3 regions of the Mycobacteroides salmoniphilum genome follow, and region 3 is predicted to be linked to each of the others. Evidence: predicted binding sites of a transcription regulator. Region 3 holds the regulator's gene; each other region holds the start of a gene.
What was found. The regulator LexA, encoded in region 3, represses DNA repair genes until DNA is damaged. The targets are predictions, from matches to a motif close to CGAACANNTGTTCG.
Positions count from the first base shown of each region.

Region 1 (10,157 bases), 580 kb from region 3:
GAGATTCGGGATCCCCGACTCCTCGGTGGCCTCGCGCAGCGCGGCGGCCCTGATGGTGGAGTCCTCTTCCTCGCAGTGGCCGCCCAGTTGCAGCCATTTACCGACGCGGGGGTGCAGGGTCAGCAGCGCCTGCGATCCGTCGTGATTGACCACCAGTGCCGAGGCGGTGATATGGCCGGCGGCGCTGCGGCGACGGCAGGCGTCCGGATTGGCGTCGAGGAACGCCAGCACGGCATGCCGGAGACTGTCCTGCTCTGGGTCCGGCGCCTCCCACAAGGAGAGCAGCTCGACGGCCGACTCGCGCAGCCCGGTCACAGTTCCACCAGCATCTGGCCGGCGGGCAGGGGAGCGCGCGGCGTCAATCCCTCGTCGGGGTAACCGTGGGGATACCCAATCGCGATGGCGCCCATCGGTTCCCATGAAGTGTCCAATGCGAGCTGCCTGCGTACTACGTCTCCTGTGAAGATGGTGGACCCGATCCAGCAGCTCCCCACACCCCGCGCGGCCAACGCCACCAGGAGTGCCTGCACTGCGGCGCCGACCGCAACGGTGAACATGGTGCGTTCCGCCGCATTCCGGCGCTCGTCGGGATAGTCATGTGCGCCGTCGGGTACCAGGAACGGAATCACGACCTCCGGTGCGTCATAGAGGATCTGTCCGCGTGCCACCCGCTTCTGCACGGACTCGGGGCTGCGGCCGTCCCCGTTGAGGTCGACGGTCCACGCCTGCTTCATGGCGTCCAGCAGCGCGCGTCGTCTCGTCAGATCCCGTACCCACACGAATCGCACCGGATGGGTGTGATGCGGCGCGGGGGCCGTCAGCGCCTCGCCAATGGCTTCGCGTAACAGGTCGGGATCGACTGCCATGTCGGCGAATTGCCGGATGGAGCGGCGCACCAGTACCGCATCGCGGCGCCCCTGCTCCAAGGCCTCTGCGGTGCCGAGCCAGAACAAGTCGTCCGGGCCCGAGCGCTGGAGATCGCGGGCCACACTGCCGTCATCGGACACCGACAGGCCGCGCACCACCGCGACCGGCACGTCGGTGAGCTTGCCCTTGACAAGGTCGGCAGCCGCGGCGATTTCATCGGCGATAGCCACCTCTGTCACCTGAAGCTCGTTGCCGTGCTTATCTTTTGCACCGGCGTAGCCGTAGAGGACGGAGATACCGGAAGAGCCGATGGCCGCATCGGTCTGGCCGTTGCGCCAGGCCCGGCCCATGGTGTCGGTGATCACCACCGCTACGTTCACGCCCAGTTGGCGTGACAGCGCGGCCCGCACTGCCGCAGCGCTGGCATCGGGGTCAACGGGCAGTAGTACGAGTTCCGCCGTGTCCACATTGGATGCGTCGATTCCGGCGGCGGCCTGCACGATGCCGATGATGTTCTCGGTAATCAGTGTCTTGCCCTTGCGGGCCAGCACACGGACAGATTCGGAGTCGATCAGCCTGCGCCGTAAGTTGTCTCGCGCCTCGGGATCGGTGGGCGCGGCCACGATTCGACCCTCGGCCTTGGAAACGATCTTGCTAGTGATCACGATCACATCGCCGTCGCGGACCCACGGCGCCACCGCGGCGATGGCCCCGGCGACATCGTCGCCGGGGCGGAATTCCGGCAGGCCCGGAACGGGTAGGATCTCTACCGGAGCCGCTGAACCATGTTCGGGTGCAGGGGAATCCGCAGGTGAGGTCATAGAGTAACTCCGGCCAGGTCAAGTCCCGCACGCACCATCGCCGCCGTCGCGTCCGGGTCGGTCATGAGCAGCGGAACCGACCGTACCTGAACTCCCGCAATGTGAGCGGCGTCACCCTCGTCGACCAGCCAGCCGTCGAGGATGCCGGTCTGTGAGCGGGCGCCGAAGTGTTCCCCGACACCTTGCGAGCTCACCTCAACACCGATCACGCGCAAACATTCGTCGGCCATTCCGCGGAGCGGCCTGCCGGACACGATCGGCGAGTACCCGATGACCGGAGCGGGGGTTGTGCGGAGCGCCCCGCGAACTCCGCCGACCGCCAGGACCGCCCCGATGCTCACCACCGGATTGGACGGGGCCAGCAAGACGACATCGGCCTCGCCAATGGCCTCGGCAACACCCGGGCCGGCCTTTGCTTCGTCCGCGCCGACGAACGCGAAGCTGTGCGTGGGGACCTGCGCGCGGTGCTGTACCCACCACTGTTGGAAGTGGATGGCGCGCCGCTCTCCGTCGGCAGGGTCGGTGATCACCACATGGGTCTCACAGCGGTCGTCGCTGGCGGGTAACAGCCGGACTCCGGGCTGCCATCGATTGCATAACGCTTCGGTGACCGCTGATAGCGGGTAACCGGCTCGCAGCATTTGACTGCGTATCAGGTGAGTGGCCAGGTCCCTGTCGCCGAGCGAGAACCAGTCGGGCTGGGCGCCATAGGCCGCCAGCTCCTCCATGGCGTTCCAGGTCTCGTCGCGGTGTCCCCAGCCCCGCTCGGGGTCGACCCCTCCGCCCAGGGTGTACATGCAGGTGTCCAGGTCAGGGCAGATCCTGACGCCGTGCATCCAGGCGTCGTCGCCAATGTTCACGATGGCGTTTATCTGATGCTTGCTGGAGTCTGATCCGAGCAAGCGCTGGACGCCGAGCAGGAAGCGCGCTCCGCCGACGCCGCCGACGAGGACGGTGAGTTTCACGCTGACCCAGACTAGTGCGCCGGCAATGATGCGACACGCCACGAGGGCGCCACGCCGATTTTGTCGGTCGCAGATGGTATGAATTTTCGTCCTTCGCTTGACCCCGGCAGCGAACACGTGTGTAATCACACCAGTGTCATTCCTCGGGCTGAGTTTGGAAGTTACAGGCGCAGACTGGGATTCGATCAGATGTTCGAATGGGAATGGCCGAGAAAACTAAGATGTGGCACGAAACCGGGCATTACGAGCTGTATTGGGATGCAAGAGGAACAGTGAGGAGGCGGGACGATGCTGTTTGGGCGCAATGAATTTGGCGTACACGACGAGCTGAGTTCCGGCGTTGGCACGGGTGCGACGGGCTTGCCGCCCGCACGTCCGCATCTGACGTTGGTGCAGAACGATGTTGATGCACTGATCGGTGTCGCTGACGATCAGTGGCAAGAGAAGGCACTGTGCGCACAGACCGATCCCGAGGCGTTCTTCCCTGAGAAGGGTGGGTCGACTCGCGAGGCCAAGCGCATCTGCCAGGGCTGCGAGGTCAAGGACGAGTGCCTTGAGTCCGCGCTGGCCAACGACGAGCGGTTCGGCATCTGGGGTGGGCTGTCCGAGCGTGAGCGCCGTCGCCTGAAGCGGGGCATCATCTAGCTCCGCGTTCTGTGCTCGACTGGGCGGGTTAATCGCCCTCGTCGGTGATGGATGGGTCGATCACCGACGGTTCCACCCCCAAGTGGGTGGCAACCTGCGCGACCAGTAGATCGTGCAGGAGATCCGACAAATCCCCAGATTTCTTCGCGCGTAATTCAATCGGCTTGCGGAATAGGACAATTCGTGCCCGGGTGGTGTTTCCCCGGGTGTCCACACCAGCAGGAATCAGCCTTGCCAGCGGGATCGGTCCGTCCGCGATGACCTCCGGCGGCCACTGCACCGACTCGGGATCCTTCGGCTGGATGCGTGGAATTTCATCGACCGCCACATCCAGACCCTCCAGTCGTGACTGCCACGCCCGTTCGATCGGCTCATAGGCCTCCAGGACCGCCATATCGAAACGCTCGGCGCGTGAGCGCCAGCCGGGAACGGTCGGCGGTAGGAGTGGGCCACGGAAATCGCGCCCCCTTCGAGAGCCCTGCGAGCTCGACCCGCTCGGCGAGCCGCCGCGCCGTCCATCACGTGACATACGGGAAATGGTAACGGTGTGGCGCCTGTGGCTGACGAATACAACGAGCCGGTCACCCCGGGGTCTCTGCCCGATCACCGGAGGGTCTCGGTCGGTTCACAGCGCGTGTCTGCGGGTCGGAACGTGTTTGCGCACGCTAGCCTCAACGTTTGTGAGAGCCCCCCGTCGTTGCTGTCGGCCCGGGTGCCCGAGTCCCGCTGTGGCGACGTTGACGTTCGTCTACGCGGACTCGACGGCCGTGGTCGGGCCGCTGGCCACGTCCAGCGAGCCGCATTCGTGGGATCTGTGCGCGCAGCACGCGAGCCGGATCACCGCGCCCCGTGGGTGGGAGCTCGTCCGGTACAACGGTCCCTTGCCATCGAATCCCGAGGATGACGACCTGGTTGCCCTGGCGGACGCGGTGCGGGAACCTGCCGGTGTCCGGGTGGCCGCGGCCGGATTCAGCGAGCCGGCCCTCGATATGGGATTGCCCGCCACCTCGGCTGCCCCCAGGCCCGTGCATCCGGCTCCGGTCGGGCGGCGTCGTGGGCACCTGCGGGTTCTGCCTGATCCAGCCGAGTAACTCTGATCAGGTACTTTCGGCTCGGCCTGATGACATTCTGTAGCCTCTCGCCGGACGTTCACGTTGGATACTCGCCGACCACTAGGCTGGCCAGCGACACCTAACGTCCTCTCTCTCGATAGATCAATAGGAGCACTCTCGTCATGGCCCGGTCCGCCGACGCTGTCCACGCAGTCATCAAGGCGTACGACGTTCGTGGCCTTCTGGGTGAGCAGATCGACGAGTCCTTTGTCTTCGACGTGGGTTCCTCGTTCGCGCGGCTGGTCAAAGCCGAGCGGGCGGACGCCGATGCACCGCTGCGGATCGTGGTGGGTCGCGACATGCGGGACTCGTCGCCCGGTCTGGCGCAGGCGTTCACCGCGGGTGTTACCGCACAGGGTGTTGACGTCGTGCTGATCGGGCTCGCATCCACCGACCAGCTGTATTTCGCTTCGGGGATATTGGAATGCCCGGGGGCCATGTTCACCGCCAGTCACAATCCGGCCGCCTACAACGGAATCAAGCTGTGCCGCGCGGGTGCCAAGCCCGTGGGCAAGGACACCGGACTGTCCATCATCAGCGATGAGCTGATCAACGGCGTGCCGGTGTTTGACGGTCCGGCGGGCACCGTCTCCGAGCGTGATGTCCTCGCCGAGTATGGCGAGTTCCTGCGGTCACTGGTTCAGTTGAATGGCGCGCGCCCGCTTCGGGTGGCAGTGGATGCGGGAAACGGCATGGCCGGGCACACGACACCGGCGGTGCTGGGTGCGATTGCGTCGATCGCGCTCGCGCCGTTGTACTTCGAGTTGGATGGTAATTTTCCCAACCACGAAGCCAATCCGCTCGATCCTGAGAACCTGCGCGATCTACAGGCCTTTGTCCTTTCGGAAGGCGCCGACATCGGTCTGGCCTTCGATGGTGATGCCGACCGGTGCTTTGTGGTTGACGAGCGTGGACGGGCCGTATCTCCTTCCGCGGTAACCGCTTTGGTGGCGCGCCGAGAGCTGGAGCGGGAAATCGGTGGCACCGTCATCCACAACCTGATCACCTCTCGTGCCGTCCCCGAGCTCGTCGTCGAGCACGGGGGAACGCCGGTGCGGTCGCGAGTCGGTCACTCGTTCATCAAGGCGTTGATGGCCGAGACGGGGGCGATCTTCGGCGGTGAGCACTCCGCGCACTACTACTTCCGCGACTTCTGGGGTGCCGACTCCGGCATGCTGGCGGCGCTGCATGTGCTGGCGGCTCTCGGTGAGCAAGACCGGCCGCTGTCGGATCTCATGTCTGATTACGAGCGGTACGCGTCCTCCGGCGAGATTAACTTCCGCGTGTCGAATGCCAAGGCATGTATCGATGAAGTACTGAAGTCATTTGGTACACAGATAGTTTCGATCGACCACCTCGATGGTGTCACCGTCGACATCGGCACCGGGACGTGGTTCAACCTGCGCACCTCGAACACCGAGCCATTGCTGCGCCTCAATGTGGAGGCGCGCACCGACGAAGATGTGGCGGCCGTGGTCGCACGAGTCACCGCGTTGGTCGACCGCACCGAGGCCGCGACCTGATGAACGCCACCATCGATCTCGACGACGCCGAGGCGCTCTTGGCGGCAGACCGCGATGGCTCGCTGCAGGCCGCGTCGATGGCTGGCTCGCAGGTGCGTGCTGTCGGCACCGCCGTTGCCGAGGGCGCCCTGGAGTCGCTTCAGTCGGAGGACCGGTCGCGCGCCGTCGTCTGGGTGGCGGGTCGCGGCACCGCCGCCACGGCCGGAGCGGTTTTGGCTGGGGCACTGTCGGATACGGTGAGCCTTCCGTTCCTGACTGCCACCCGCGCACCGGTATGGGTAGGCCCGCTCGATGTCATGGTGGTCGCCGGCGACGATGCCGGTGACCCGGCCCTCGGTGCTGCGGTGTCGGTGGGTACTCGCCGTGGTGCCCGGGTTGTCATTGCCGCACCCGATGAGGGTCCTTTGGCATATGCCGGTGCCGGGCGGACGATTTCGCTGGCACCCCGTTTGCGGGTGCCGGACACTTTCAGCCTCGCCCACAATCTGGCCGTCGGCGTGGCAGTGCTGGGAGCGCTCGATAAGGCCGTCGCACCTGACGTCATGACCATCGCCGACGAGGTGGATGGTGAGGTATCCCGAAACACCGTGGGGCGGGAGGTCTTCACCAACGCCGCCAAGGTGATTGCCACGCGCTTGACCGGTGGTCCCGTGGTGTTCTGCGGGGATCGATCGGCCACCGTGGCGCTGGCTCAACACGCGGCGGCGACGCTGCTGAGGCTGACGCAGCGCACCGCGACCGCATGCGGTCTCCCGCAGGCGTTGGCCGCGATGCGGGACACGTTGTCGAGCAGGAGCTCTGGTGAGAGCTCGCTGTTTCATGATGAGTTCATCGATGGTCCCCGTAGTGGTGGTCGACCGCGGATCCTTGCTCTTGCGACCGATAGCGACTTCCAATCGGTTGCCTCGAGGATCGATGGCGTCGACGAGACCGAGCTGGTGAGCACCACCGACCTCGGCGACCTGGGGGCTCAGCCGTCGGAGCTCGCGCAGCTGATGATGCTCGCGACGCGGCTCGAAATGGCCTCGGTGTACGCCCGGCTTGGCGGGGGGAGATCCGGGCTGTGAATCTGCTCAGGGGGGCGATCAGGACGTACGCCTGGGGTTCGCGGACGGCGATCGCCGAGTTCACCGGACGCCCCACGCCTACACCGCACCCCGAGGCCGAACTGTGGCTGGGTGCGCACCCGGCCGACCCGGCCTACCTGGAAACCGACAGTGGCGCACACTCATTGCTCGATGTGGTGGCAGCGGATCCGGCAGGCCAGTTGGGACCGGCGTCGGTGGCCGAGTTCGGTGATCAGCTGCCGTTCCTGCTCAAGGTGCTGGCGGCTGATGAGCCGCTGTCCTTGCAGGCCCACCCCAGTGCGCGGCAGGCGTCCGACGGGTACGCACACGAAGAGGCGGCGGGGGTGCCGCTCAACTCTCCGGTGCGCAATTATCGCGATCGCAATCACAAGCCGGAACTGGTTGTGGCGCTGGACCGTTTCGAGGCGCTGGCGGGCTTCCGTGATCCCGGCGATACCGTCGAACTCTTTCGCGCTTTGGATGTCGATGCGTTGACGCCGTATGTGAATCTGCTGGCCGGTCAGTCCGATGCCGACGGGCTGCGAGCCCTGTTCACCACCTGGATAACCCTGCCTCAGCCGAGCCTGGATCTGTTGGTGCCGTCGGTGCTCGACGGCGCGGTGCGTTATTTGTCCTCCGGGGATGAGCGCTTCGTCGGCGAGGCGCGCACACTCTTGGAGTTGGGTGAGCGGTATCCCGCCGATGCGGGCGTGCTTGCCTCGCTGTTGTTGAACCGGCTCACCCTGGAACCGGGGGAGGGGATCTATCTGCCCGCCGGAAACCTGCATGCGTACTTGCGCGGCCTGGCGGTTGAGATCATGGCCAACTCCGATAACGTGCTGCGGGGCGGGCTCACCCCCAAACACGTCGACGTACCCGAATTGCTTCGGGTGCTGGATTTCTCGCCTGCGGCCGAGAAGCACCTGCACGTCGAGACCGTCACCGACGGTGCCCAGACTCGGTATCTGACGCCCGCCAGGGAATTCGCGTTGTCGCGTTTCGATCTGGTGGATGGCGAGCGCATACCGATAGGGATCAAGGGACCGCGGATACTGCTGTGTACCCAAGGCGGCGTGCGGTTGGACGGTTCGGGTCCGGACCTCGCGGTGCACGCGGGACAGTCGGTGTGGGTGCCTGCCGACGGTGGAAGTGTCACGCTGATCGGGCAGTCCGATGCCCGCGTGTTCATGGCAACAGTCGACGCGGACGCATAGCGATCCACGGCGCAAGGCGTAGGGAACAGAAGGAGAGTCGATGTCTGCAGGCGGCAGTAAGAAGGCGATCATCGCGGCGCTGGCGGCCAATGCCGGCATTGCTGCGGCCAAGTTCGTCGGCTTCCTGATCACCGGGAGTTCGTCGATGCTCGCCGAGTCCGTGCACTCGGTGGCGGATACCTCTAACCAGGGCCTGCTGCTTTACGGACAGCGCGCGGCAAGTAAGGAAGCAGATCGCCTGCACCCGTTCGGATATGGGCGTAGCCGATTCTTCTACTCGTTTGTGGTCGCCCTGGTGCTGTTCACCCTTGGTTCGGTCTTCGCGCTGTACGAGGGCTATCACAAGATCCACGCACCCGAGCATCTTCAGTCGCCCATTGTTGCGGTCGTGATCCTGGTGTTGGCGATAGGGCTGGAGGGCTACAGCTTTCGTACCGCGTTCGTGGAGTCCAAACCGCTTAAGGGCAAGGCCAGCTGGTGGCAGTTCATCCGTAACTCACGCAACCCCGAGCTTCCCGTCGTGCTGCTCGAAGACACCGGTGCCCTACTGGGGCTGGCCTTCGCACTGTTTGGCGTGGGCATGACGATCCTGACGGGCGACCCGGTCTGGGACGGGATCGGCACCATGGCGATCGGTGTACTGCTGGGCATCATCGCGATTGTGCTGATGGTTGAGATGAAGAGCCTGCTGATCGGCGAAGGTGCGACCGCGGCGCAGGAGCAGGCGATCCTGGATGCGCTGACCGGAACCGATCACGTCGAACGGGTAATTCATTGCCGTACCCAATATCTGGGCCCGGAGGAGCTGCTGGTCGCGGCCAAGATCGCGATCGCTCCTCACGCGGATCTGCCGCTGGTCGCTGCCACGATTGACGCCGCAGAACGGCGGGTGCGCGAGGCGGTGCCGATCGCGCAGGTGATCTACCTCGAGCCCGATCTGGATCGTTCGACCGTCAATTCTTAGCTAGCCGGTGTGATCAACCATCGTGAGCATGGGGCTTGTGCGAGACTGCCGTAATGCCAGGTAGCGGATTGTGGCGAACGAAGTCTGTCGAACAGTCGATCGCAGACACCGATGAGCCGGAAACAAAGCTCCGTAGGGACCTAACGTGGTGGGACCTCACCGTTTTCGGGGTCTCGGTGGTCATCGGAGCCGGTATCTTCACCGTCACGGCGTCGACTGCGGCCAATGTCACCGGTCCGGCGATCTCGCTCTCCTTCATCATGGCCGCGATCGGGTGCGGTCTGGCCGCCATGTGCTACGCCGAGTTCGCATCGACCATTCCTGTTGCCGGCAGCGCCTATACGTTCTCCTATGCGACGTTCGGCGAGTTCGCCGCCTGGATCCTGGGATGGGACCTCATTCTGGAGTTCTCGGTCGGCGCGGCCACCGTCGCCAAAGGCTGGTCGAGCTATCTGAGCACGGTGTTTGGGTTCTCCAGTGGCGCAGTGCATCTCGGAGCGCTCAAGGTCGACTGGGGTGCATTGCTCATTGTCTCGGTGTTGACGGTGCTGCTCGCTGTCGGCACCAAGCTGTCCTCGCGGGTGTCTCTCGTCATCACCACGGTCAAGGTTCTGGTGGTGCTGCTGGTGATCATCGTCGGGGCCTTCTTCATCAAGGCGTCCAACTACGCCCCGTTCATCCCACCGGCGGAGGCGGGGAGTTCCAGCAGGACCGGACTGGATCAGTCCCTGTTCTCGTTCGTCGCCGGCGGTTCCGGAAGCCAGTACGGCTGGTTCGGGGTGTTAGCGGGCGCGTCGATCGTGTTCTTCGCGTTCATCGGCTTCGATGTCGTCGCCACCACGGCGGAGGAAACACGGAACCCGCAAAAGGATGTGCCGCGCGGCATCATCGCCTCGCTCGTCATCGTCACCGTCCTGTACGTCGCGGTCACAGTGGTGCTCTCCGGGATGGTCAAGTACAGCGATCTGCGAGCAGCTGA
Region 1 is NZ_CP024633.1:3,422,201-3,432,357, reverse strand. Features, by position in the region: gene DSM43276_RS17055 (NUDIX hydrolase) at 1-315, opposite strand, end outside; gene DSM43276_RS17050 (coenzyme F420-0:L-glutamate ligase) at 312-1,688, opposite strand; gene cofD (2-phospho-L-lactate transferase) at 1,685-2,653, opposite strand; gene DSM43276_RS17040 (WhiB family transcriptional regulator) at 3,044-3,298, shown strand; gene DSM43276_RS17035 (metallopeptidase family protein) at 3,327-3,827, opposite strand; gene DSM43276_RS17030 (DUF3499 domain-containing protein) at 3,979-4,389, shown strand; gene DSM43276_RS17025 (phosphomannomutase/phosphoglucomutase) at 4,533-5,933, shown strand; gene DSM43276_RS17020 (TobH protein) at 5,933-7,000, shown strand; gene manA (mannose-6-phosphate isomerase, class I) at 6,997-8,214, shown strand; gene DSM43276_RS17010 (cation diffusion facilitator family transporter) at 8,255-9,178, shown strand; gene DSM43276_RS17005 (amino acid permease) at 9,232-10,157, shown strand, end outside.
Region 1: a site for LexA is predicted at 2,836-2,849, ahead of cofD (2-phospho-L-lactate transferase). Genes of this name have one in related genera too.

Region 2 (10,157 bases), 210 kb from region 3:
GCACCGTCATGCTCTTCCACCAGATGGGCAAGGGTTCCCTGGCGCCCTTCGATCCCCCGGTTCATCTTGTCGTGCGCGGCCCGTACCGCTACGTGCGTAACCCGATGATCACCGGTGTGGTGGCCATTCTGTTGGGTGAGTCATTCGCCCTGAACTCTGTGGGCTTGCTGATCTACGCAGCCGTTTTTGTGAGCATCAACGCCGTGTACTTCCCGCTGGTCGAGGAGCGCGGCTTGTTGAAGCGTTTTGGCCGCGACTACGCCGAGTACTCGCAGCACGTGCCACGGTGGGTGCCGCGGCTGCGCCCGTGGACGCAGCCCGAGCGTGCGAACTACGTCGCGTCGCAGTCACAATCGCAGTCCAGGTAGGCCTGGATCGTCGGTGCGATCAAGTCGATGATCTGTTCGTGCGTCATCTCGGGCACGTTCCCGAGGCGGATCACGTATCGGCACATGGCGAGGCCGATCATCTGCGTACCGATGAGTGCCGCGCGTTCCATGGCGCGATCCGCCGTCAACGCCTCGATGGCAGGGACCATTTGACTGCTGAAGATCTCGGCCATGCGGGCGCGGGCCGTCTCGTGCGAAACCGCCGCGCGCAATAGGGCGACCATGGTGTCGTCGGCCTCCCACTTGGCGAGGAAGTGTTCGACAAGGGTGGCCCCGAGTTCGGCGCGTGGGATCTCGGCAAGATTCTCGGGTAGGTGAATGTCGAAGTCGGCGGCGGCCGCGAACAGCTTGCCCTTGTTGCCGTAGTACCGCATCACCAGTGACGGATCGATGCCCGCGGTCGCCGCGATGGCCCGTATGGTCGCCTTCTCATACCCGACACTGGCGAAGTGTTCCTGGGCAGCCTCGAGGATGGCCGCACGGGTGGCGTCCGATCGCCGAGGTTCGGTGGACATGCGCTGAGCTTAGGCCAACGGGTGTTGACATTTGCAGAGCCCTCGCGTGTTGCTATGCCCAATGGGTAAGACCCCTCGATATGCTGATCGAACAACTGTTCTACGGCGAGGGGTCTGGCACGTGCGAGTAATGGGAGTCGACCCGGGGCTTACCCGGTGCGGCCTGTCCATGGTCGAGGCATCCTCGGGCCGCAAGGTGGTGGCCCTGGATGTCGATGTGGTGCGCACTCCTGCCAACCAGCCTCTGCCGCAACGACTTTTGGCGATCAGTGAGGTTGTCGAACACTGGATGGACACCCATCGTCCCGATGTGGTCGCCATAGAGCGCGTCTTCGCTCAGCAGAATGTGTCCACCGTGATGGGTACCGCCCAGGCCGGCGGAGTGATCGCACTCTCGGCGGCGAAACGGGGGATCGCGGTCTATTTCCACACCCCGTCCGAGGTCAAGGCGGCCGTGACCGGCAACGGTCGGGCAGATAAATCCCAAGTGACCGCAATGGTCACCCGCATCTTGAACCTGCAGACGGCGCCGAAGCCGGCGGACGCCGCCGACGCCTTGGCCCTGGCAATCTGTCACTGCTGGCGTGCGCCCATGCTGGCGAGAATGGCGAAGGCGGAAGCCGCGGCGGAGAAACAGCGGAAGGCCTTTGCGGCCCGGATGAAGGCGGTAACTCGATGATTGCTTCGGTCAATGGCGAGGTCATCGACATCGCGCTCGATCATGTGGTGATTGAGGCCGCCGGGGTCGGATATCGCGTCAATGCCACCCCGGCCACGCTGTCGACGCTGCGGCGCGGCACGCAGGTGCGGCTGATCACCGCGATGATCGTCCGCGAAGATTCGATGACGTTGTACGGCTTCACCGACACCGACGCCCGTGATCTGTTCCTGACGCTGCTCGGTGTCTCCGGTGTGGGGCCCAAGATCGCGATGGCCACGCTCGCGGTCTACGACGCGCCGACCTTGCGGCAGGCGCTGGCCGATGGCGATGTCAACGCGCTGACTCGGGTTCCCGGGATCGGTAAGCGTGGTGCCGAGCGCTTGGTGCTCGAACTGCGCGAGAAGGTGGCGGCAGTCGCAGGGGCGCAGGGTGGAACCACCGAGCTGGGCCGCGGCACCGCGTCGCTGGTGCGCACACAGGTGGTCGAGGCACTCATCGGCCTCGGGTTCGCCGCGAAGCAAGCCGAACAGACCACCGATACCGTGCTGGCTCAAGATAATTCCGACGGAGATACCTCGACCGTGCTGCGGTCGGCGCTGACGCTACTGGGCAAGACGCGATGACCGGCTTCGACGAGTTCGACGGCGCGGAGGACGATTTCGATGCCGGCCCCGAGTTGTCCGGCGCACTCACTGTTGGCGAAAACGACATCGACGCCGGGCTGAGACCCAAGTCGCTGCGGGAGTTCATCGGCCAGCCACGGGTGCGTGAGCAGCTGGAGCTCGTGTTGTCCGGTGCGAAGAATCGCGGCAGCACTCCGGATCACATCCTGTTGTCCGGACCACCCGGGCTCGGCAAGACATCCCTGGCGATGATCATCGCCACCGAGTTGGGCTCCTCGCTGCGGGTGACCTCGGGTCCGGCCCTGGAACGAGCGGGTGACCTGGCGGCGATGCTGAGCAACCTCGTCGAACACGACGTGCTCTTCATCGACGAGATTCATCGCATCGCCCGGCCCGCCGAGGAAATGCTGTATCTGGCGATGGAGGACTTTCGCGTCGACATCGTCGTCGGCAAAGGGCCCGGCGCCACCTCGATCCCCCTGGAAGTGGCGCCGTTCACGCTGGTCGGCGCGACCACCCGATCGGGGTCGCTGACCGGGCCGCTGCGTGACCGGTTCGGGTTCACCGCCCACATGGACTTCTACGAGCCCGACGAGCTCGAGCTCGTACTGGCCCGATCGGCGGGAATCCTTGGTATCGAGCTGGGAGCCGCCGCGGGTGCGGAGATTGCCCGACGCTCGCGCGGCACCCCGCGCATCGCCAACCGATTGTTGCGCCGGGTCCGTGACTACGCGGAAGTACGTGCGGACGGCGTGATCACGGTGGACGTCGCCAAGTCCGCCCTGGCCGTCTATGACGTCGATGAGCTGGGGCTGGATCGCCTGGACCGGGCGGTGCTCACGGCGCTGACACGCAGTTTCGGCGGTGGCCCGGTGGGCCTGTCGACGCTGGCGGTGGCGGTCGCGGAGGAGTCGACCACGGTGGAAGAGGTATGCGAGCCGTTCCTGGTACGTGCCGGGATGCTGGCCCGTACGCCGCGCGGACGCGTGGCGACATCGCTGGCGTGGACGCATCTGGGTCTTACCCCGCCGCCGCAGGTGCTGGGGCAGGGCGGCCTGTTCGATTGACAGGACGGTTGAGTCCAGGACGCGCAGGTCCGGGGTTCGCGTCGATTCCACAGAGTCGGATGGCACACTGGTGACTTGTCGCGTGCTCGTTTCACGCAGACCGTGCTTGAACTTGTGAAGACCCAACGGAAAGAATCCCGAAAGCCGCCATGGAATCGATCATCGTCTTTTTGCCGCTCATCCTCGTTATGGGCGCGTTCCTCTTCTTCGCGAACCGGCGGCAGCGCAAGGCCCTCGATGCCACCATCGACCTGCACGACTCCCTGGCGATCGGCGACCGGGTGCACACCACCTCTGGTCTGCAGGGCACCATCGCCGCGGTCACCGATGACACCGTGGACCTGGAGATCGCGCCGGGTGTTGTGACTCGCTGGATGAAGCTCGCGATTCGCGACAAGATCGTTGACGAGGCCGAGGACACCGATGACACCGCTCAGGAGGCGTCGCGCGACGTCGAGAGCGCCGGGGTCGAGCTGACCAAGGAGTAGCGGCTTTCGCCTTTGCTCAACCCTGAACGCCGCCCGACCCGCCCTCGACAAGCAAGGAGACCGGACACGTGGCCTCGCCATCGGCCCCTGTGCATCCCGCGCGCTATTTAGCTGCCTTCCTGGTGCTGCTGATTGGCGCCTATTTGCTGGTGTTTCTGACCGGCGATAAGCACGCTAAGCCCAAGCTCGGTATCGACCTGCAGGGCGGAACCCGCGTCACCCTGACAGCACGCACCCCTGACGGTTCCAAGCCGACCAGGGAAGCGTTGACGCAGGCGCAGCAGATCATCAATGCGCGCGTCAACGGCCTCGGTGTCTCCGGATCCGAGGTCATCATCGACGGCGACAACCTCGTCATCACCGTGCCGGGCAACGACGGCAGCGAGGCCCGAAACCTCGGCCAGACCGCCAAGCTTTACATCCGGCCCGTCGTCCAGATGGTGCCGGCGCAGCCCAAGGAGAATCCTCAGGCCGGAGCGCCGCAGGGCGGCCAGCCCGGCGCTGGGCAAGGGGCGACGCCCCCGGCGCCCGGTGCAGGAAAGCCGGCACCCGCCGCACCCTCTCCGAAACCGCAGCCGCGGCCCTATCCGGCGCAAACCACCACGCCGCCGCCACCGCCGCCACCGCCGCCACCCGCTCCGGCGACGCAGCCCGCGACGCCGAATGCCCCACCGCCTGCCGCTCCTGCCACCGATCTGCCGCCGAAGCCGGGCAGCGGTGAGGAACGCAAGCAGCTGATCGACTTCGAGAAGCAGATCAGGCAGAGCGACGACCCACGGATTCAGATGCTGGCGCTTCAGGTTCAGTCATCGCGTTGCTATGACCTTGACGATCCGCTCGCGGGCAACGACGATCCAAACCTGCCGTTGGTCACCTGTGGCGACGACAGTCAGGGTGGAAAGGCCGCGTATCTGCTGGACAAGGCGATCATCAGCGGCGAGGAGATCAAGGACGCCAGCTCGGGACTTGACCAGCAGCGCGGTATCTACGTGGTGAGCATGGAGTTCAAGCCCACCGGCGCCAAGGTCTGGGCGGAGTACACCTCTGCGCATTGGCAGCAGGGCACCCAAACCGCGTTCACGCTGGACTCCAAGGTGATCAGCGCACCGGCCATCCGCGAACCGATCCCGGGCGGCAAGACCGAAATCAGCGGGCAGTTCACCTCCGACTCGGCCAAGCAGCTTGCCGCGGCCCTCAAGTACGGTTCGCTGCCGCTGTCCTTCGAGTCCTCCGATGCCGAAACCGTTTCGGCAACACTCGGATTGACCTCGCTCAAGGCCGGCCTGATCGCGGGCGCCATCGGATTGGCGATCGTGCTGCTGTACTCGCTGCTCTATTACCGCGTGCTCGGCATACTGACCGCGCTGTCCTTGGTGGCCTCCGGTGCCATGGTGTTCGCCATCCTGGTTCTGTTGGGTAGATACATCTCGTACACCCTGGACCTGGCCGGTATCGCCGGTCTGATCATCGGCATCGGCACGACCGCGGACTCCTTCGTGGTGTTCTTCGAGCGCATCAAAGATGAGATACGAGAAGGTCGTTCGTACCGCTCGGCGGTGCCCCGCGGTTGGGCTCGCGCCCGTAAGACGATCCTGTCGGGTAACGCGGTGACCCTGCTGGCCGCCGTGGTGCTCTACGCCCTTGCCATCGGGCAGGTGAAGGGCTTCGCGTTCACCCTCGGACTCACCACCATCCTCGACGTCGTCGTGGTGTTCCTGGTGACGTGGCCGCTTGTCTACCTGTCCTCCAAGTCCGCGACCCTGTCCAAGCCCGTGTACAACGGGCTCGGCGCGGTCCAGCAGATTGCCCGCGAACGTAAGGCGGCGGCACACGCATGAGCACGAGCAACGACACCGTGAGCAACGGCAACGGCACCGAGAGTGCCGCCAAGGAACCCACGTCCACCGCGGTTGAAACCGTCAGTGCGGCACCAGAACACGGATTCTTCTACCGTCTGTACACCGGAACCGGTGCCGTCGACGTTGTCGGCAAGCGCACGCTGTGGTTCGGGATCAGTGGCGCGTTCATGGTCGTCGCGATCTTGTCCATCGCGATCAAGGGATTCGTCTTCGGTATCGACTTCGAGGGCGGTACCAAGGTCTCGTTCCCGAAGGGCGAGGCGACCGTCCAGCAGACCGAGGACGTTTTCAGTCAAACACTCGGCCGCGATGCCGAATCGATCGTTGTCACCGGAACCGGCGACTCGGCCTCGATTCAGATTCGCACCGAAACACTCGACAATGACGAGTCGGCGAAGCTTCACAAGGCGCTCTTCGACAGGTTCGCCCCTAAGGGATCTGACGGTAAACCGTCCATCAACGCCATCAGCGATTCGGCGGTGTCGGAGACCTGGGGCGGGCAGATCACCAACAAGGCGCTGTGGGCGCTGGGCGTTTTCCTGGTGCTGTCCGGCATCTACATCGCCGTGCGCTACGAGCGCTATATGGCGCTGGCGGCATTGGCCGCGCTGGTCTTCGACCTGCTGGTTACCGCGGGTGTGTATTCACTGGTGGGCTTCGAGGTCACCCCGGCCACTGTGATCGGTCTGCTCACCATCCTCGGATTCTCCTTGTACGACACCGTGATCGTGTTCGACAAGGTCGAGGAAAACACACACGGGTTCCAGCACACGTCGCGGCGCACCTTCGCCGAGCACGCCAACCTGGCCGTGAACCAGACCTTCATGCGCTCGATCAACACCAGCCTCATCTCGGTGATCCCGGTGCTCTCGCTCATCGTGGTGGCCATCTGGCTGCTGGGTGTGGGCACACTGAAGGACCTTGCACTGGTTCAGCTTGTCGGCATTCTGGTGGGCACCTACTCGTCGATCTTCTTCGCGACCCCGCTGCTGGTGGCGCTGCGCGAGCGCACGGAGCTGGTGGCGAGCCATACCAAGAAGGTGCTGAGCCGCCGCAAGCCCGACGCCGCGCCCCTGGCGGACACCGGTTCGGGAGCCAAGGCCGTCAAGGCGGCGACATCGGAAGCATCCGATGCCACCACAACCGGGGTACGTCCCGCGAAACCCAAGCCCGGCGCCCGCCCTCAAGGTAAGCGAAACGTTCGGCGGCGCTGATGGTTTCACGTGGCCCAGCACGGACCGGAGTCAGACGGATCGCGCGAATCGGCGCCATCGCGACCACGGTGGTGCTCGCGGCGGGGTTGTTGACCTCGTGTTGGACCTCGGCGGCAAAAACGCTCGACTACGCCGTCGACGGCCGCTTGACGACGTACAACGTCAACAGTGTCGCGGGGAACGCGTCAGCCGGGGCACAGGCATTCAATCGCGTACTCACCGGGTTCGGCTTCCACGGACCTGACGGCCAGGTAATCGCTGACCATGACTTCGGCACCGTCGAGGTCGTCGGCCGCATTCCGCTGGTGCTCGACTACACCATCAATGAGAAGGCCGTCTACTCCGACGGCAAACCGGTGACCTGTGAAGACATGGTGCTGGCCTGGTTCGCGCAATCCGGCAGGCTGCCCGATTTTGACGCGGCCAGCACGGCGGGATACGCCGATATCTCCACCATCGATTGCAAGCCAGGGCAGAAGACCGCGCGCGTCACCTTTGCGCCGGATCGCGCCTTCACCGACTGGACCCAGTTGTTCGCCGCCACCACGATGTTGCCGTGGCATGTGGTCGCCGACAAGATCGGCGGAGGTATCGACCTGATCGGTGCCATCGCGGCCAATGACGTTCCGGCACTGCAAAAGATCGCCGATTTTTGGAACAACCAGTGGAACTTCGGCTCCGAGCTGGATCTTTCGAAGTTCCCGTCATCGGGGCCGTACAAGCTCGACGGGTACAACGACGACGGATCGGTCGTGCTTGTCGCCAATGACAAGTGGTGGGGGAGCCCGCCGGTGACCAAGCGGGTCACGGTGTGGCCCAGCGGAATCGATGTGCAAAAACGGCTGTCCGACGGCGATCTGGAGGTTGTCGACGTCGCCGCCGGATCGGCTGGGACTCTCACCGCCCCTGACGGATTCGTACGCACCGAGGAACCCGGTTCGGGTGTGGAGCAACTCATCTTCGGTGCCGGAGGGTCGGTGGGGGCTCCGGATGTGCGCCGTGCGGTCGCCTTGTGCACGCCGCGTGACGCCATCGCGGGAATTACCGGCGTGCCGGTGATGAATGCCCGGCTGGATACCAGCATCGGAGACTCGTTCGCCTCGGTGGAGGCCGCCGCCGAGGCGGGACGGTTCATGCGTTCGGACCCTGTCGCGGCTCGTGCTGCGGTGGCCAATCGTCCGTTGACCGTCCGGGTGGGATACCAAGCGCCCAACCCGCGCCGCGCGGCAATCGTGTCCGCCATGGCGCAGGCCTGTGCAGCCGCCGGGATCACCGTGCAGGACGTCAGTTCGCCCGAGATTGGGCCACGCTCGTTGCGGGACAATCAGGTTGATGCGCTACTTAGCTCGATCGGCGGCGCTCCCGGAAGCGGGTCGACGGGTTCATGGCTCATGGATGCGTACGCCTTGCGGTCACGTGAAGGCAAGAACCCGGCGAACTACGGCAACGGCCAGATCGACGGGATCATCGCGGCGCTGGCGGTGACCACTAATGCCAGGGACCAGAGTCGGCTGCTCGGCGACGCGTCGGCGATCCTGTGGAACGACCTGCCCACGCTGCCGCTGTACCGGCAGCCGCGTGTGCTGATCGCACCGAAGTCGATGTACGCCGCCACACCGAGCGTCACCCGGTGGGGCACGGGCTGGAACATGGATCGTTGGGTGTTGCCGGCGTGACATCTGCGGACGCTGTCACAGCGCTGATCGACAGGCTGACTCGTAAGGTCCCCGACTTTCCCGAGCCCGGGGTGCAGTTCAAGGATTTGACGCCGCTGTTCGCGGACGCCGAAGGCTTGTCACGGGTCACCGATGCGTTGGGGGAGGCGGCGGCAGGAGCCACGCTGATCGCGGGGATCGATGCGCGCGGCTTCCTGCTGGGGGCCGCCGTGGCGATCCGGCTCGGCGTAGGTGTGCTGGCCGTGCGGAAGGCGGGAAAGCTGCCACCACCCGTGCATGCTCAGACCTATCAACTGGAGTACGGCACCGCGGCGCTGGAGATTCCTGCCGATGGAGTGGATCTGACCGGCCATCGCGTGGCGATCATCGACGATGTGCTGGCCACCGGAGGGACACTGGCGGCAACCATCAAACTCTTGCGCACCGCGGGGGCGGACGTGATCAGCGCTGGTGTAGTTCTGGAACTGGCGGATCTGGGCGGCCGTGCGGTCGTGGCGCCGCTGCCATTAACTGCATTGCGCGTGATCTGAGGGATAATCTAGGCGGCAGGAGGTGAACCGTGGCTGACGAGCAGGTACCGAGCGAGAATCAGGTCGCGGTCGAATCCCCGCCTGCCGTGAGCGATCAGACGGCGCCGAGCGTGGACTCCCTGCGGGTCAGCAGCGGCACCATGAGTGCGTCGCGCCGCGTGCGGGCCCGGCTGGCCCGCCGGATGACCGCCCAGCGCGGGGCCGTCAGCCCCGTACTCGAGCCGCTGATGGCCGTCCATCGCGAGTTCTACCCCAAGGCCGACCGCGTGGTGCTGCAGCGCGCATACGAGGTAGCCGAGAGCCGGCATGCCGAACAGTTTCGTAAGTCGGGTGATCCGTACATCACCCATCCGATCGCCGTCGCGAACATTCTGGCCGAGCTTGGCATGGACACCACCACTTTGGTGGCCGCGATCCTGCACGACACAGTCGAGGACACCGGTTACAGCCTCGAGCAGCTGACCACCGAATTCGGTACCGAGGTGGCCCACCTGGTCGACGGCGTGACCAAGCTCGACAAGGTGGTGTTGGGCAACGCCGCCGAGGGCGAAACCATCCGCAAGATGATCATCGCCATGGCGCGCGACCCTCGGGTGCTGGTGATTAAGGTCGCCGACCGCTTGCACAACATGCGCACCATGCGATTCCTGCCGCCGGAAAAGCAGGCGCGTAAGGCCCGCGAGACGCTCGAAGTGATTGCGCCACTGGCACACCGTCTAGGTATGGCCACGGTCAAGTGGGAGCTCGAAGACCTGTCCTTCGCGATCCTGCACCCCAAAAAATACGAGGAGATCGTGCGACTGGTCGCCGACCGGGCGCCGTCACGCGATACCTACCTGGCCAAGGTGCGCGCGGAAATTGTTGCCACCCTGAATGGTTCGCGTATCGGCGCCACCGTCGAGGGCCGCCCCAAGCATTACTGGTCGATCTATCAGAAGATGATCGTCAAGGGCCGCGACTTCGACGACATCCACGACCTGGTAGGCGTCCGGATTCTGTGTGATGAGATTCGTGACTGTTACGCCGCTGTGGGCGTTGTCCACTCGCTGTGGCAGCCGATGGCCGGCCGGTTCAAGGACTACATCGCCCAACCGCGATTCGGTGTCTATCAGTCCTTGCACACCACCGTGGTCGG
Region 2 is NZ_CP024633.1:2,636,955-2,647,111, reverse strand. Features, by position in the region: partial or broken gene DSM43276_RS13065 (methyltransferase family protein) at 1-242, shown strand, start outside; gene DSM43276_RS13060 (TetR/AcrR family transcriptional regulator) at 332-904, opposite strand; gene ruvC (crossover junction endodeoxyribonuclease RuvC) at 1,026-1,583, shown strand; gene ruvA (Holliday junction branch migration protein RuvA) at 1,580-2,188, shown strand; gene ruvB (Holliday junction branch migration DNA helicase RuvB) at 2,242-3,255, shown strand; gene yajC (preprotein translocase subunit YajC) at 3,405-3,743, shown strand; gene secD (protein translocase subunit SecD) at 3,812-5,581, shown strand; gene secF (protein translocase subunit SecF) at 5,599-6,816, shown strand; gene DSM43276_RS13025 (ABC transporter substrate-binding protein) at 6,816-8,492, shown strand; gene DSM43276_RS13020 (adenine phosphoribosyltransferase) at 8,489-9,022, shown strand; gene DSM43276_RS13015 (RelA/SpoT family protein) at 9,052-10,157, shown strand, end outside.
Region 2: a site for LexA is predicted at 993-1,006, ahead of ruvC (crossover junction endodeoxyribonuclease RuvC). Genes of this name have one in related genera too.

Region 3 (10,157 bases):
TGGTCGGCACCGGTCAAACCACCTTGATCCAGGGCGGGAAGTACGGCGTCGCGCTGGATGCGCTGGTCCCCCAGTTCTGCTCGGGCGAGGTCGAGCACCAGGTCGTCGCCGCGTTCGAGGGTGAGAACCCTGACGTGATCGTGGTCGAGGGGCAGGGCGCGCTCAGCCACCCCGCGTACATCACGTCGGCGCACATCCTGCGTGGCAGCCGCCCGGCCGGCGTCATCGTGCAGCACGCGCCTAAGCGCAAGGTGCTCGGCGACTTCCCGATGGTGCCGATGCCGACCGCCGCCAGCGAGATCGCACTGATCGAGGCGTTCGCCGATACCCGCGTCATCGGGGTCACGATCAACCACGAGGAAATGACCGAAGACGAGCTGAACGACGCGATTTCCGAGCATCATTCGGCGCTCGGCCTCCCGGTGACCGATCCTCTGACGCGCCCTTCCTCGGATCTGGTCGACATGGTCCTGGCGGCCTTCCCCGCGCTCGCGGCAAAGCTCGCAGGGAAAGCCGACACGACAACCCCCGTGTGACACTTCGGCTCGAGACCGATCTGGGCAAGCTCGAGCAGAACACCCGGATCCTGGTTGACCGGCTCGCCTTGACGGGCATCCGGGTCACGGGGATCACCAAGGCCGTGTTGGGCTCGCCGGCAGTCGGCGCAGCGATGCTGCGTGGCGGCGCCCGTGGCCTCGGCGACTCCCGAGTTTCGAATCTCGCTCGGCTGTCGGCGCTCGACCGATTACCGCTGCGCACATTGATCCGTTCACCCATGCTCAGCCAGGTGGCGCGGATCGTTGACGTCGCCGATATCAGTCTGAATACCGAGGCCGTCGTGCTGGCGGCGCTCGATCAGGCCGCGTCCCAGCAGAAGCGGATGCACGCCGTCGTACTCATGGTCGAGTTAGGTGACCTGCGCGAGGGCATTGCGCCCGCCGACGCCCCCGAGGCCGTGCGAGCAGTCCTCGGCCACTCTTCGCTACGGCTCGTCGGGCTCGGCGCCAACCTCGCTTGTCAGAACGGTGTGGTGCCTGACGACCGGAACATGGGCATCCTCACCGGGCTCGCCAACGACATCGAGACACTGCACGGGATTTCGCTCGACGTGGTCTCAGGCGGCAACTCGGCGAACCTGAACTGGGCGCTGCACACCCACGACGTCGGCCGGATCGACGAACTTCGACTCGGCGAAGCCATCCTTCTCGGCGTCGACCCGCTGTATCGGACACCGATCCCCGGCCTGCACACGGACGCCTTCACCTTGAGCGCCGAGGTCATCGAGGTCGCCATGAAACCGGCTCAACCCTGGGGACATCGCGCTCAGGCGGCCTTCGGCGTGGCGCCGGTCCGCACCGGCAGCGTGACCGTGCACCAAGCAATCCTGGCCCTCGGTCGCCAGGATGTGGACCCCGATGGCCTGCAGCCACCCGAGGGCATCACGATCCTCGGGATGAGCAGCGACCACCTGGTGGTCGACCTCGGTGATCACTCCGTCGCGGTCGGCGACGAGATCGATTTCGGTGTCGGCTACGGCGCGCTCGTGCGGGCGATGACGTCACCCTTCGTCACCAAGATCGAGCACCTTGGCCGTTCCGTCGCGCCCGGGGCGGCTTAGGCGCCAACACCGATCCACGACGGATACGACCGCACCGCCAACCACTGATCAGCGGAAGTTGTCGTGCACCTTGAGTACTGCGGCGGTGAAGGCCTGATCCAGAAGCACCGCGTCGGGTTCGGTGCCCTGAAAAGTCATGTAGGTGGCCTGTATTCGAATATCGGCGATCTGCGCGATAAGCGACAAGGTCGTTTGTGTGCCGCTACGCGCCACGGCCGGTGCCACCGTTTGATTCACCGCAACCGAATCATCGGCATTGATGGGCGGAGCCACTGCCTGAGAAGCCGTTACCGTGCTCGGGATCTGATCCGGACCGGTGAAGGTGAACGAGGCGCAACTCTCCAGCTGGGTCTTGTACGTGGCCAGCGGCAGCGGCACACGAAGCACCGCCACCGTGATGGTCGAATTGTCAGAGTCGTTGGTGCCCACCGCCACCGCCGCATCCTGCGGCACGGCCGGGACGGGCGCAGGTGCGCAGGTACTCGGGGCCACCGTCGCCGCGTCGGGCACACCCCGGATGTCGCGGAGCGCAAGTCCGGCCGCATGCGGGTCGAGCGTGGTGGCGGGGTACTGGTGCGGGAAATCTGCCGGGGCCAGCAGCAGCGGGCCCACTGGACCCGTCGGCGCCTGAAGGGCCGTCGTGGTGGCGGTCAGCGGGGGCGACGCACCACCGGATGCCTCCACGGCCGAGCCGTCGATCGCCCGTGTGCACGCGGGAGCCGTCACGGCGCAGCATCCAGCCACAACCATCGTCGCTACCAGCCGCGATGCCGCCACGGTCACATGCTGCCATCGGCACACCCAGGGCCCGAGGAGGCGCGCGCGAGATTCGGCAGGGACAACTGTTCATGTGGCTGTGACACGCACGGCATGCGCGATTCGGTGAATCAGCGTATGAGTACAACCATGACCAACGGTCTTCGCCCAAGCGGCTCATCCGCGGCCGACACTCCCACATACGACCTCGTCGTCATCGGCTCCGGTCCCGGCGGCCAGAAGGCCGCCATCGCCGCCGCCAAGCTGGGCAAATCGGTGGCGGTGATCGAGCGTGACAACATGCTCGGCGGTGTCTGTACCAACACCGGAACGATCCCGTCCAAGACGCTGCGCGAGGCCGTGCTCTACCTGACCGGCATGAACCAGCGCGAGCTGTACGGCGCGAGCTACCGGGTGAAGGCCAACATCACCCCCGAGGATCTGCTGGCGCGCACCGAGCACGTCATCCGCAAGGAGATCGAGGTGGTGCGCGCCCAGCTGCTGCGCAACCGCATTGATTTGATTACCGGCATCGGGCGGTTCGCCGATGAGCACACCGTCATCGTCGAGGAAACCTCCCGTGGCGAGCGCACCACCCTGCATGCCGATTACGTCGTGCTGGCCACCGGCACGAAACCCGCCCGTCCTTCAGGTGTGGCCTTCGACGAGCGACGAGTCCTCGACTCGGACGGCATCCTGGACCTGCGCTTCATCCCGGTATCGATGGTTGTGGTCGGCGCGGGCGTCATCGGAATCGAGTACGCCTCCATGTTCGCCGCTTTGGGCACCAAGGTGACCGTGGTGGAGAAACGCGACTCGATGCTCGACTTCTGTGATCCCGAAGTCGTTGAGGCCCTTCGCTTTCACCTGCGGGACTTGGCAGTGACGTTCCGCTTCGGCGAGGAGGTCACCACCGTCGACGTCAATGACTCCGGCACCATGACCACCTTGGCCAGCGGCAAGCAAATCCCCGCCGATACCGTGATGTACTCCGCGGGGCGACAGGGTCAGACCGATCAGCTCGACCTTGCTCGGGCGGGCCTCGAAGCCGACAACCGCGGCCGGATCTGGGTCGACGCGAATTTTCAGACCAAGGTCGATCACATCTACGCGGTGGGCGACGTGATCGGCTTCCCGGCGCTGGCAGCCACCTCGATGGACCAGGGCCGCCTGGCGGCGTACCACGCGTTCGGCGAGCCCTCGAAGGGCATGACCGATCTGCAGCCCATCGGGATCTACTCGATCCCCGAGATGTCCTATGTGGGTGCCACCGAGGTTGAACTCACCAAGAACGCGATTCCCTATGAGGTGGGAGTCTCGCGTTACCGCGAGCTGGCGCGCGGACAGATCGCCGGGGATTCCTACGGCATGCTCAAGCTGCTGGTGTCCACCGAGGATCTCAAGCTGCTCGGGATACACATCTTCGGCTCCGATGCCACCGACCTGGTCCACATCGGACAGGCCGTCATGGGCTGCGGCGGTACCGTCGAGTACCTGGTCGACGCGGTTTTCAACTACCCCACGTTCTCCGAGGCGTACAAGGTCGCCGCGCTCGATGTGATGAACAAGATTCGCGCACTCAACCAGTTCAAGGCCTAAGAGATTTCGCGTTGGGCGAATACCGTCCGCCCTCCTGAAGAAACAGGAATTCGCATCCCGCCTGGGCCGTTGAGGCAGTAGGTACATTCGCCGTTTGCCTGCTGGTAAGGGACACTGGTGGGACGAGGGCGCGAAGGGAGGCGAACATGGCAAGCAGTAGTGACGGAGAGCCGCAGCCGTACAGACCGGATCAGAGCGGCATGTACGAGTTGGAATTTCCGGGGCCCCAGCTGGCGTCCGCCGACGGGCGCGGCCCGATTCTGGTGCACGCGTTGCAGGGCTTCTCCGACTCCGGCCATGCCGTGAAGCTGGCCGCGGCGCATCTGCGCGACACACTGGAGAGCGAGCTGGTTGCGTCGTTCGCCATCGACGATCTGCTCGACTACCGGTCGCGCCGGCCGGTGATGACGTTCAAGAGCGATCATTTCACGGAGTACGCCACCCCCGAGCTCAACCTGTACGCACTCAAGGACACCAAAGGCACGCCGTTTCTGTTACTGGCCGGCCTGGAGCCGGATCTGAAGTGGGAACGGTTCGTCACGGCGATCCGACTGCTGGCCGAGCAGCTCGGTGTACGCAAGACCATTGGGCTGGGCGCAATTCCGATGGCGGTTCCGCACACTCGCCCCATCACCCTCACCGCCCACGGCAACGACCGCAAGACGCTCGATGAGCATCCCGGCTGGATCGATGAGGTTCAGGTGCCGGGCAGTGCATCGAACCTGTTGGAGTACCGGCTGGCCCAACATGGCCACGAGGTCATCGGGTTCGCCGTCCACGTTCCGCATTACCTGGCACAGACCGACTACCCGGAGGCCTCACAACGCCTGCTGGAGGAAGTGGCCAGGACCGGCGAGCTGGATCTTCCGCTGCAGGAGCTCACCGAGGCTGCAGGCAAGGTGCGAAACCAGATCAACGAGCAGGTGGAAGGCAGCGAGGAAGTGGCCCAGGTGGTCCATGCGCTGGAACGCCAATACGACGCCTTTGTCTCGGCGCAGGAGAACCGCTCGTTGCTGGCACGAGACGAGGACTTGCCGAGCGGCGACGAGCTTGCCGGAGAATTCGAGAGATTCCTCGCCGAACAGGCCAAGTTCGGTGAGGATCCGTCCGCCGACGGCCCGATTCTCTAGTCCGGTTATGCGCTCGCCGCGCCAAATTTGCCGCGACGGGTCAAGATACTTCACATGAATCCACCACCGAGGCTCCTGCGTCCGGTGCCGGATACCGAGCACGCCGACGGTGACGACACGGTCCAACCCACTTCCGATACGACAACGCGACCCCGGATGGCGTTCCGCACCATCCACGGTTATCGGCGCGCCTTCAGAATTGCGGGATCGGGACCTGCGCTGCTGCTGATCCACGGGATCGGCGACAACTCGGCCACCTGGGACAGCGTGCATGCACAGCTCGCCGAGCATTTCACCGTGATCGCCCCGGACCTGCTGGGCCACGGGCAGTCCGACAAGCCGCGCGCCGACTACTCGGTGGCGGCCTACGCCAACGGGATGCGGGACCTGCTGGCCGTACTGGATATCGACAAGGTCACCGTGGTCGGGCATTCGCTGGGCGGCGGCGTCGCGATGCAATTCACCTACCAGTTCCCCCATCTGGTCGAGCGACTCATTCTGGTCTCGCCGGGCGGGGTGACCAAGGACGTCAACATCGTATTGCGTTGCGCATCATTGCCCTTCGTCGGAGATGCGCTCGGGCTACTCAGGCTACCGCTGGCGATGCCGATGATCCGGCTCAGCGGAGCGGTGGCCCGCGCGACGCTGGGGCGGGCGGGAATGGCCCGCGACATCCCCGATGTGCTGCGCGTTCTCGCAGATCTGCCCGAACCCCGGGCCTCGGCCGCCTTCACCCGGACACTGCGCGCCGTGGTTGATTGGCGCGGCCAGGTAGTAACCATGCTGGACCGATGTTATTTGACTGAATCTGTTCCTGTGCAGCTCATTTGGGGCAGCGATGATCTGGTAATCCCCGTCAGCCATGGCCATCTGGCCCACGCCGCGATGCCCGGCGCAACACTGGAGATCTTCGACCGCTCCGGACATTTCCCGTTCCACGACGACCCCGAGCGATTCATCGCCGTCGTTCGCCAATTCATCGCCTCCACCGAGCCCGCCGAATACGACGAGGATGAATTGCGCCGATTGTTGCGCACCGGGGTCACCGAAGGCACGATCAGCGGGGCCGCGCGTACCCGGATGGCGGTGCTCGATGCCATGGGCACAGACGAACGCAGCGCCACCTAGCCACGAGAGCTCAAGCGCTACCAGAGGTTTGCGCAATTCGCGGGGTACTTGAGTGCGCGGCGCGCGGGAGACGTAGAGTCGAAGAATGAGCGTTGATGTCGCGGTTGTTCGCGTATTCACCGACCAGACAGGCAACTTCGGCAATCCTCTGGGGATCGTCAACGGCACCGACGTCGCCGCGGCGGACCGCCAGGAGATCGCCACCCGGTTGGGTTTCAGTGAGACGGTTTTCGTCGATCTTCCCGCCGAGGGGTCCAACACCGCGCATCTGCGGATTTTCACCCCGGCGGCCGAACTGCCCTTCGCCGGACATCCGACGGTGGGATTGGCGTGGTGGCTGCGCGAACGCGGAACACCGGTCAACACCCTTCAAGTTCCCGCGGGCGTGCTCCAGGTCAACTACGACGACCGCACCTGGATCCGAGCCCGGTCCGAATGGGCCCCGGAGACCGATTTCCACGAGCTGGGCTCCCCCAGTGACGTGGATGCCGCCGATCCCGCCGACTACGCGGACGAACTGCTGCATTGCGTATGGGCGTGGCAGGACCGCACCGCGAATCTGGTGCGATCACGGGTGTTCGCCTTTGACCTGGGCGTCAACGAGGACGAAGCGACCGGATCTGTTGCGGCACGGATGACCGACTTGTTGAGCCGTGACCTGATCGTCCATCAGGGCAAGGGCTCGCAGATTCTTACGCAGTGGAGCCCAGAGGGCTGGGTGACGATCGGTGGCCATGTCGTTGCCGATCAGTCCTTGACCTTGAACTAGCAGCGCATCGACCTCGGCCGGGCGTCAGGATCCTGTCGGTGCGTCCCGGTGCGCGCGCAATGCGGCGATCTCACGTTCGAAGTCATCGGCGGAACTGAATCCGCGATACACCGAGGCGAAGCGCAGATATGCGACCTCGTCCAGATCGCGTAGCGGGCCGAGGATGGCCAGGCCCACCTCGTTACTGGGAATCTCCGGGGACCCGGCGGCTCGGACGGCATCTTCGACCTGCTGGGCAAGCAGATTCAGCGCATCATCGTCGACATCGCGGCCCTGACAGGCCCGGCGCACGCCCTTGATGACCTTGTCGCGACTGAACGGCTCGGTGACACCGCTGCGCTTCACAACGGCCAGCACCGCGGTCTCGACGGTGGTGAAACGACGGCCGCACTCCGGGCACGATCGCCGTCGACGTATTGCCTGACCCTCATCCGCTTCACGGGAATCGACAACACGCGAGTCTGGATGACGGCAGAACGGACAGTGCATTACTGCTCCTTCGCCGGTTCTGGACTCCAAGTCACTGGGCTGGGTGGGCTGACACACAGCGCAGCGCGCCCAGACCGGTCTCGAGGATACCCGTGCTCCCACACGTTCGAAGGTCACGCCCGTTCGCCGATCAGCCGACCGGAGAAACCAGCGTCTGACCGGCTTGTACTGTCGCCGAGCCGAGTTCATTGAGTTCACGGATCTTGGACACCACCGCCGAGCGCGGGGCATCCGGCGCGACACGCGAGGCCACGTCGGCCAGGGTCTCTCCGGGAGCCACCTGGACGACCGCCACGCGCTCCGGCACACCAACTCCCCCGACCCCGGCCGCACTGACCTGGCCGAGCATCAGCAGCCACATCGTCGCCACCGCAGCACCCACCGAGACAACAATCGTCGCCTTGAGACTCACCGGGCGACGACCATGCGCCCGATGCGGCACTGTCGAGACCCGGATCCCGGTGCCCCGGTACGCCGCCGGCCGGCCGGCGGGCCGGCGATAGGCGACGGTGCGCACCGGCAGCGCCCGACGCTGAGTCAGCGGATACTCCGCGCTGTAGGCACGTGCCTGCGGGGCGCCATCGCGTGACGCGTACTCGGCAGCGCGAGTACGCGGTGTGGTGAGAACGTTTGTGCTCATCTGTATGCCCTTCCTGTCCTGTCGATCGGGAGGCCCGTTCGCTCTTATGTTCGAATGTACTCGATCATGTGTTCGATGTCCGAACATGTGATCGATTTGTAGCATCCGTCACCGACAAGTGGTCTTGAGCTGCATAAACGCCACCCGCAACCGCCGCATCCGGCGCTATTCGCGACACGCATCGAACACATGTTTGATAAATACCGTCGACAGGTCTAGATTCGGGCCCATGAGCGACACACCCAGCAAGGGACCCGCCACCGGTTCACTGACCGAGCGCCAGCGGACCATCCTGGAGGTCATCCGCGCATCGGTGAATGAGCGGGGTTACCCCCCGAGCATCCGCGAAATCGGAGATGCCGTGGGACTTACCTCGACATCGTCGGTCGCCCATCAACTACGCACCCTCGAACAGAAGGGCTTCCTGCGGCGTGATCCGAATCGTCCACGCGCCGTTGACGTTCGAGGAATCGATGATTTCCGCAGTCCCTCGGCGACCACCGATGTGGCCGGTTCCGGCGACCTGCCCGAGCCGACTTTCGTGCCCGTCCTGGGCCGTATCGCCGCCGGTGGTCCCATCCTGGCCGAGGAGGCCGTAGAGGATGTGTTCCCGCTCCCCCGCGAGCTGGTGGGCGAGGGATCGCTGTTCCTGCTCAAGGTGGTCGGCGAATCAATGATTGACGCCGCGATATGCGATGGCGACTGGGTGGTGGTCCGCCAGCAGAATGTCGCCGACAACGGCGATATCGTGGCGGCGATGATCGACGGTGAGGCGACCGTCAAGACATTCAAGCGGACAACGGGTCAGGTCTGGCTGATGCCGCACAACCCACTGTTCGAGCCGATCCCCGGAAATGACGCCGCCATCCTCGGCAAGGTCGTCACTGTCCTGCGCAAGCTCTAGCCGTCACCCGGCGGCGGCCCGGGTGCGGAATCATCGTCTACACGGCCATCGAGGGATGGCAAAAACAGCTGGAAGTGCGCCACGTCGTGCCAGCTGCCCAACTTATAGCCGATCCGCCGGTAGCATGCGACCTGCTCGAATCCCATTGCCCCGTGCAGCTTTTCACTCGCCGCATTGGGTACCACGACAACGGCCAGCACTGTGCGATAGCCGAGGCAGCGCAGCCGGTCGAGCAGTGCCGTGTACAACTGGCGGCCCGTCCCGCGCTGCTGCCGGGTGCCGTCCACATACACACTGACCTCGCACGCCCACTGATAGGCGGTCCGTGATTTCCACGGCACCGCGTAGGCGTAGCCGACGATCTCACCGCCATCTTCGGCGACAAGCCAGGCATGCCGGTGGGCCGCCGTGCGGATACGTTCGGCAAGAACAGCATCCGACGGCGGCACCTCCTCGAACGAGATAGGCGTATCCGTGACATACGGCGCATAGATCGCCGCACAGGCGGCCGCGTCATCGGCAGCCGCGTCGCGAATGATCATGAGGCGCTAGAGCGAGCGCCCGATGATCTCCTTCATGATCTCGGTGGTTCCGCCGTAGATCGTCTGGATACGCGAGTCCATGTACGCCCGGGCAACCGGGTACTCGCGCATGAAGCCATATCCACCGTGCAGCTGCAGGCAGCGGTCGATCAGGTGGACCTGCTTTTCGGTGCTGTACCACTTGGCCATCGCGGCCTGCTCGACGCTCAGTTCCTTCTTGTTGAGCAGCGTGATGAACTCGTCGACCATGATCCGGATCATCGTGGCATCGGTGGCAAGCTCGGCCAGCACAAAGCGGCTGTTCTGGAAGCTCTTGATGGGCTTGCCGAACGCCTTACGCTCGGATGTGTACTGGATAGTCGCCTCAAGCATGGTTTCCATCGCCGCGGCCGCTACGACGGCAATGGACATGCGTTCCTGGGGCAGGTTCTGCATGAGGTAGATGAAGCCCTGGCCCTCGTCACCCAGCAGGTTGGCGGCGGGCACCCGGACATCGGTGAAGGACAGCTCGGCGGTGTCCTGTGCATCAAGGCCCATCTTGTCGAGCTTGCGGCCGCGCTCAAAGCCCTCCATGCCGCGTTC
Region 3 is NZ_CP024633.1:2,844,528-2,854,684, forward strand. Features, by position in the region: gene DSM43276_RS14085 (N-acetyltransferase DgcN family protein) at 1-536, shown strand, start outside; gene DSM43276_RS14090 (alanine/ornithine racemase family PLP-dependent enzyme) at 533-1,618, shown strand; gene DSM43276_RS14095 (hypothetical protein) at 1,667-2,401, opposite strand; gene sthA (Si-specific NAD(P)(+) transhydrogenase) at 2,525-3,973, shown strand; gene DSM43276_RS14105 (proteasome assembly chaperone family protein) at 4,120-5,103, shown strand; gene DSM43276_RS14110 (alpha/beta fold hydrolase) at 5,158-6,231, shown strand; gene DSM43276_RS14115 (PhzF family phenazine biosynthesis protein) at 6,317-7,000, shown strand; gene nrdR (transcriptional regulator NrdR) at 7,025-7,489, opposite strand; gene DSM43276_RS14125 (LysM peptidoglycan-binding domain-containing protein) at 7,620-8,129, opposite strand; gene lexA (transcriptional repressor LexA) at 8,359-9,033, shown strand; gene DSM43276_RS14135 (GNAT family N-acetyltransferase) at 9,030-9,575, opposite strand; gene DSM43276_RS14140 (acyl-CoA dehydrogenase family protein) at 9,582-10,157, opposite strand, start outside.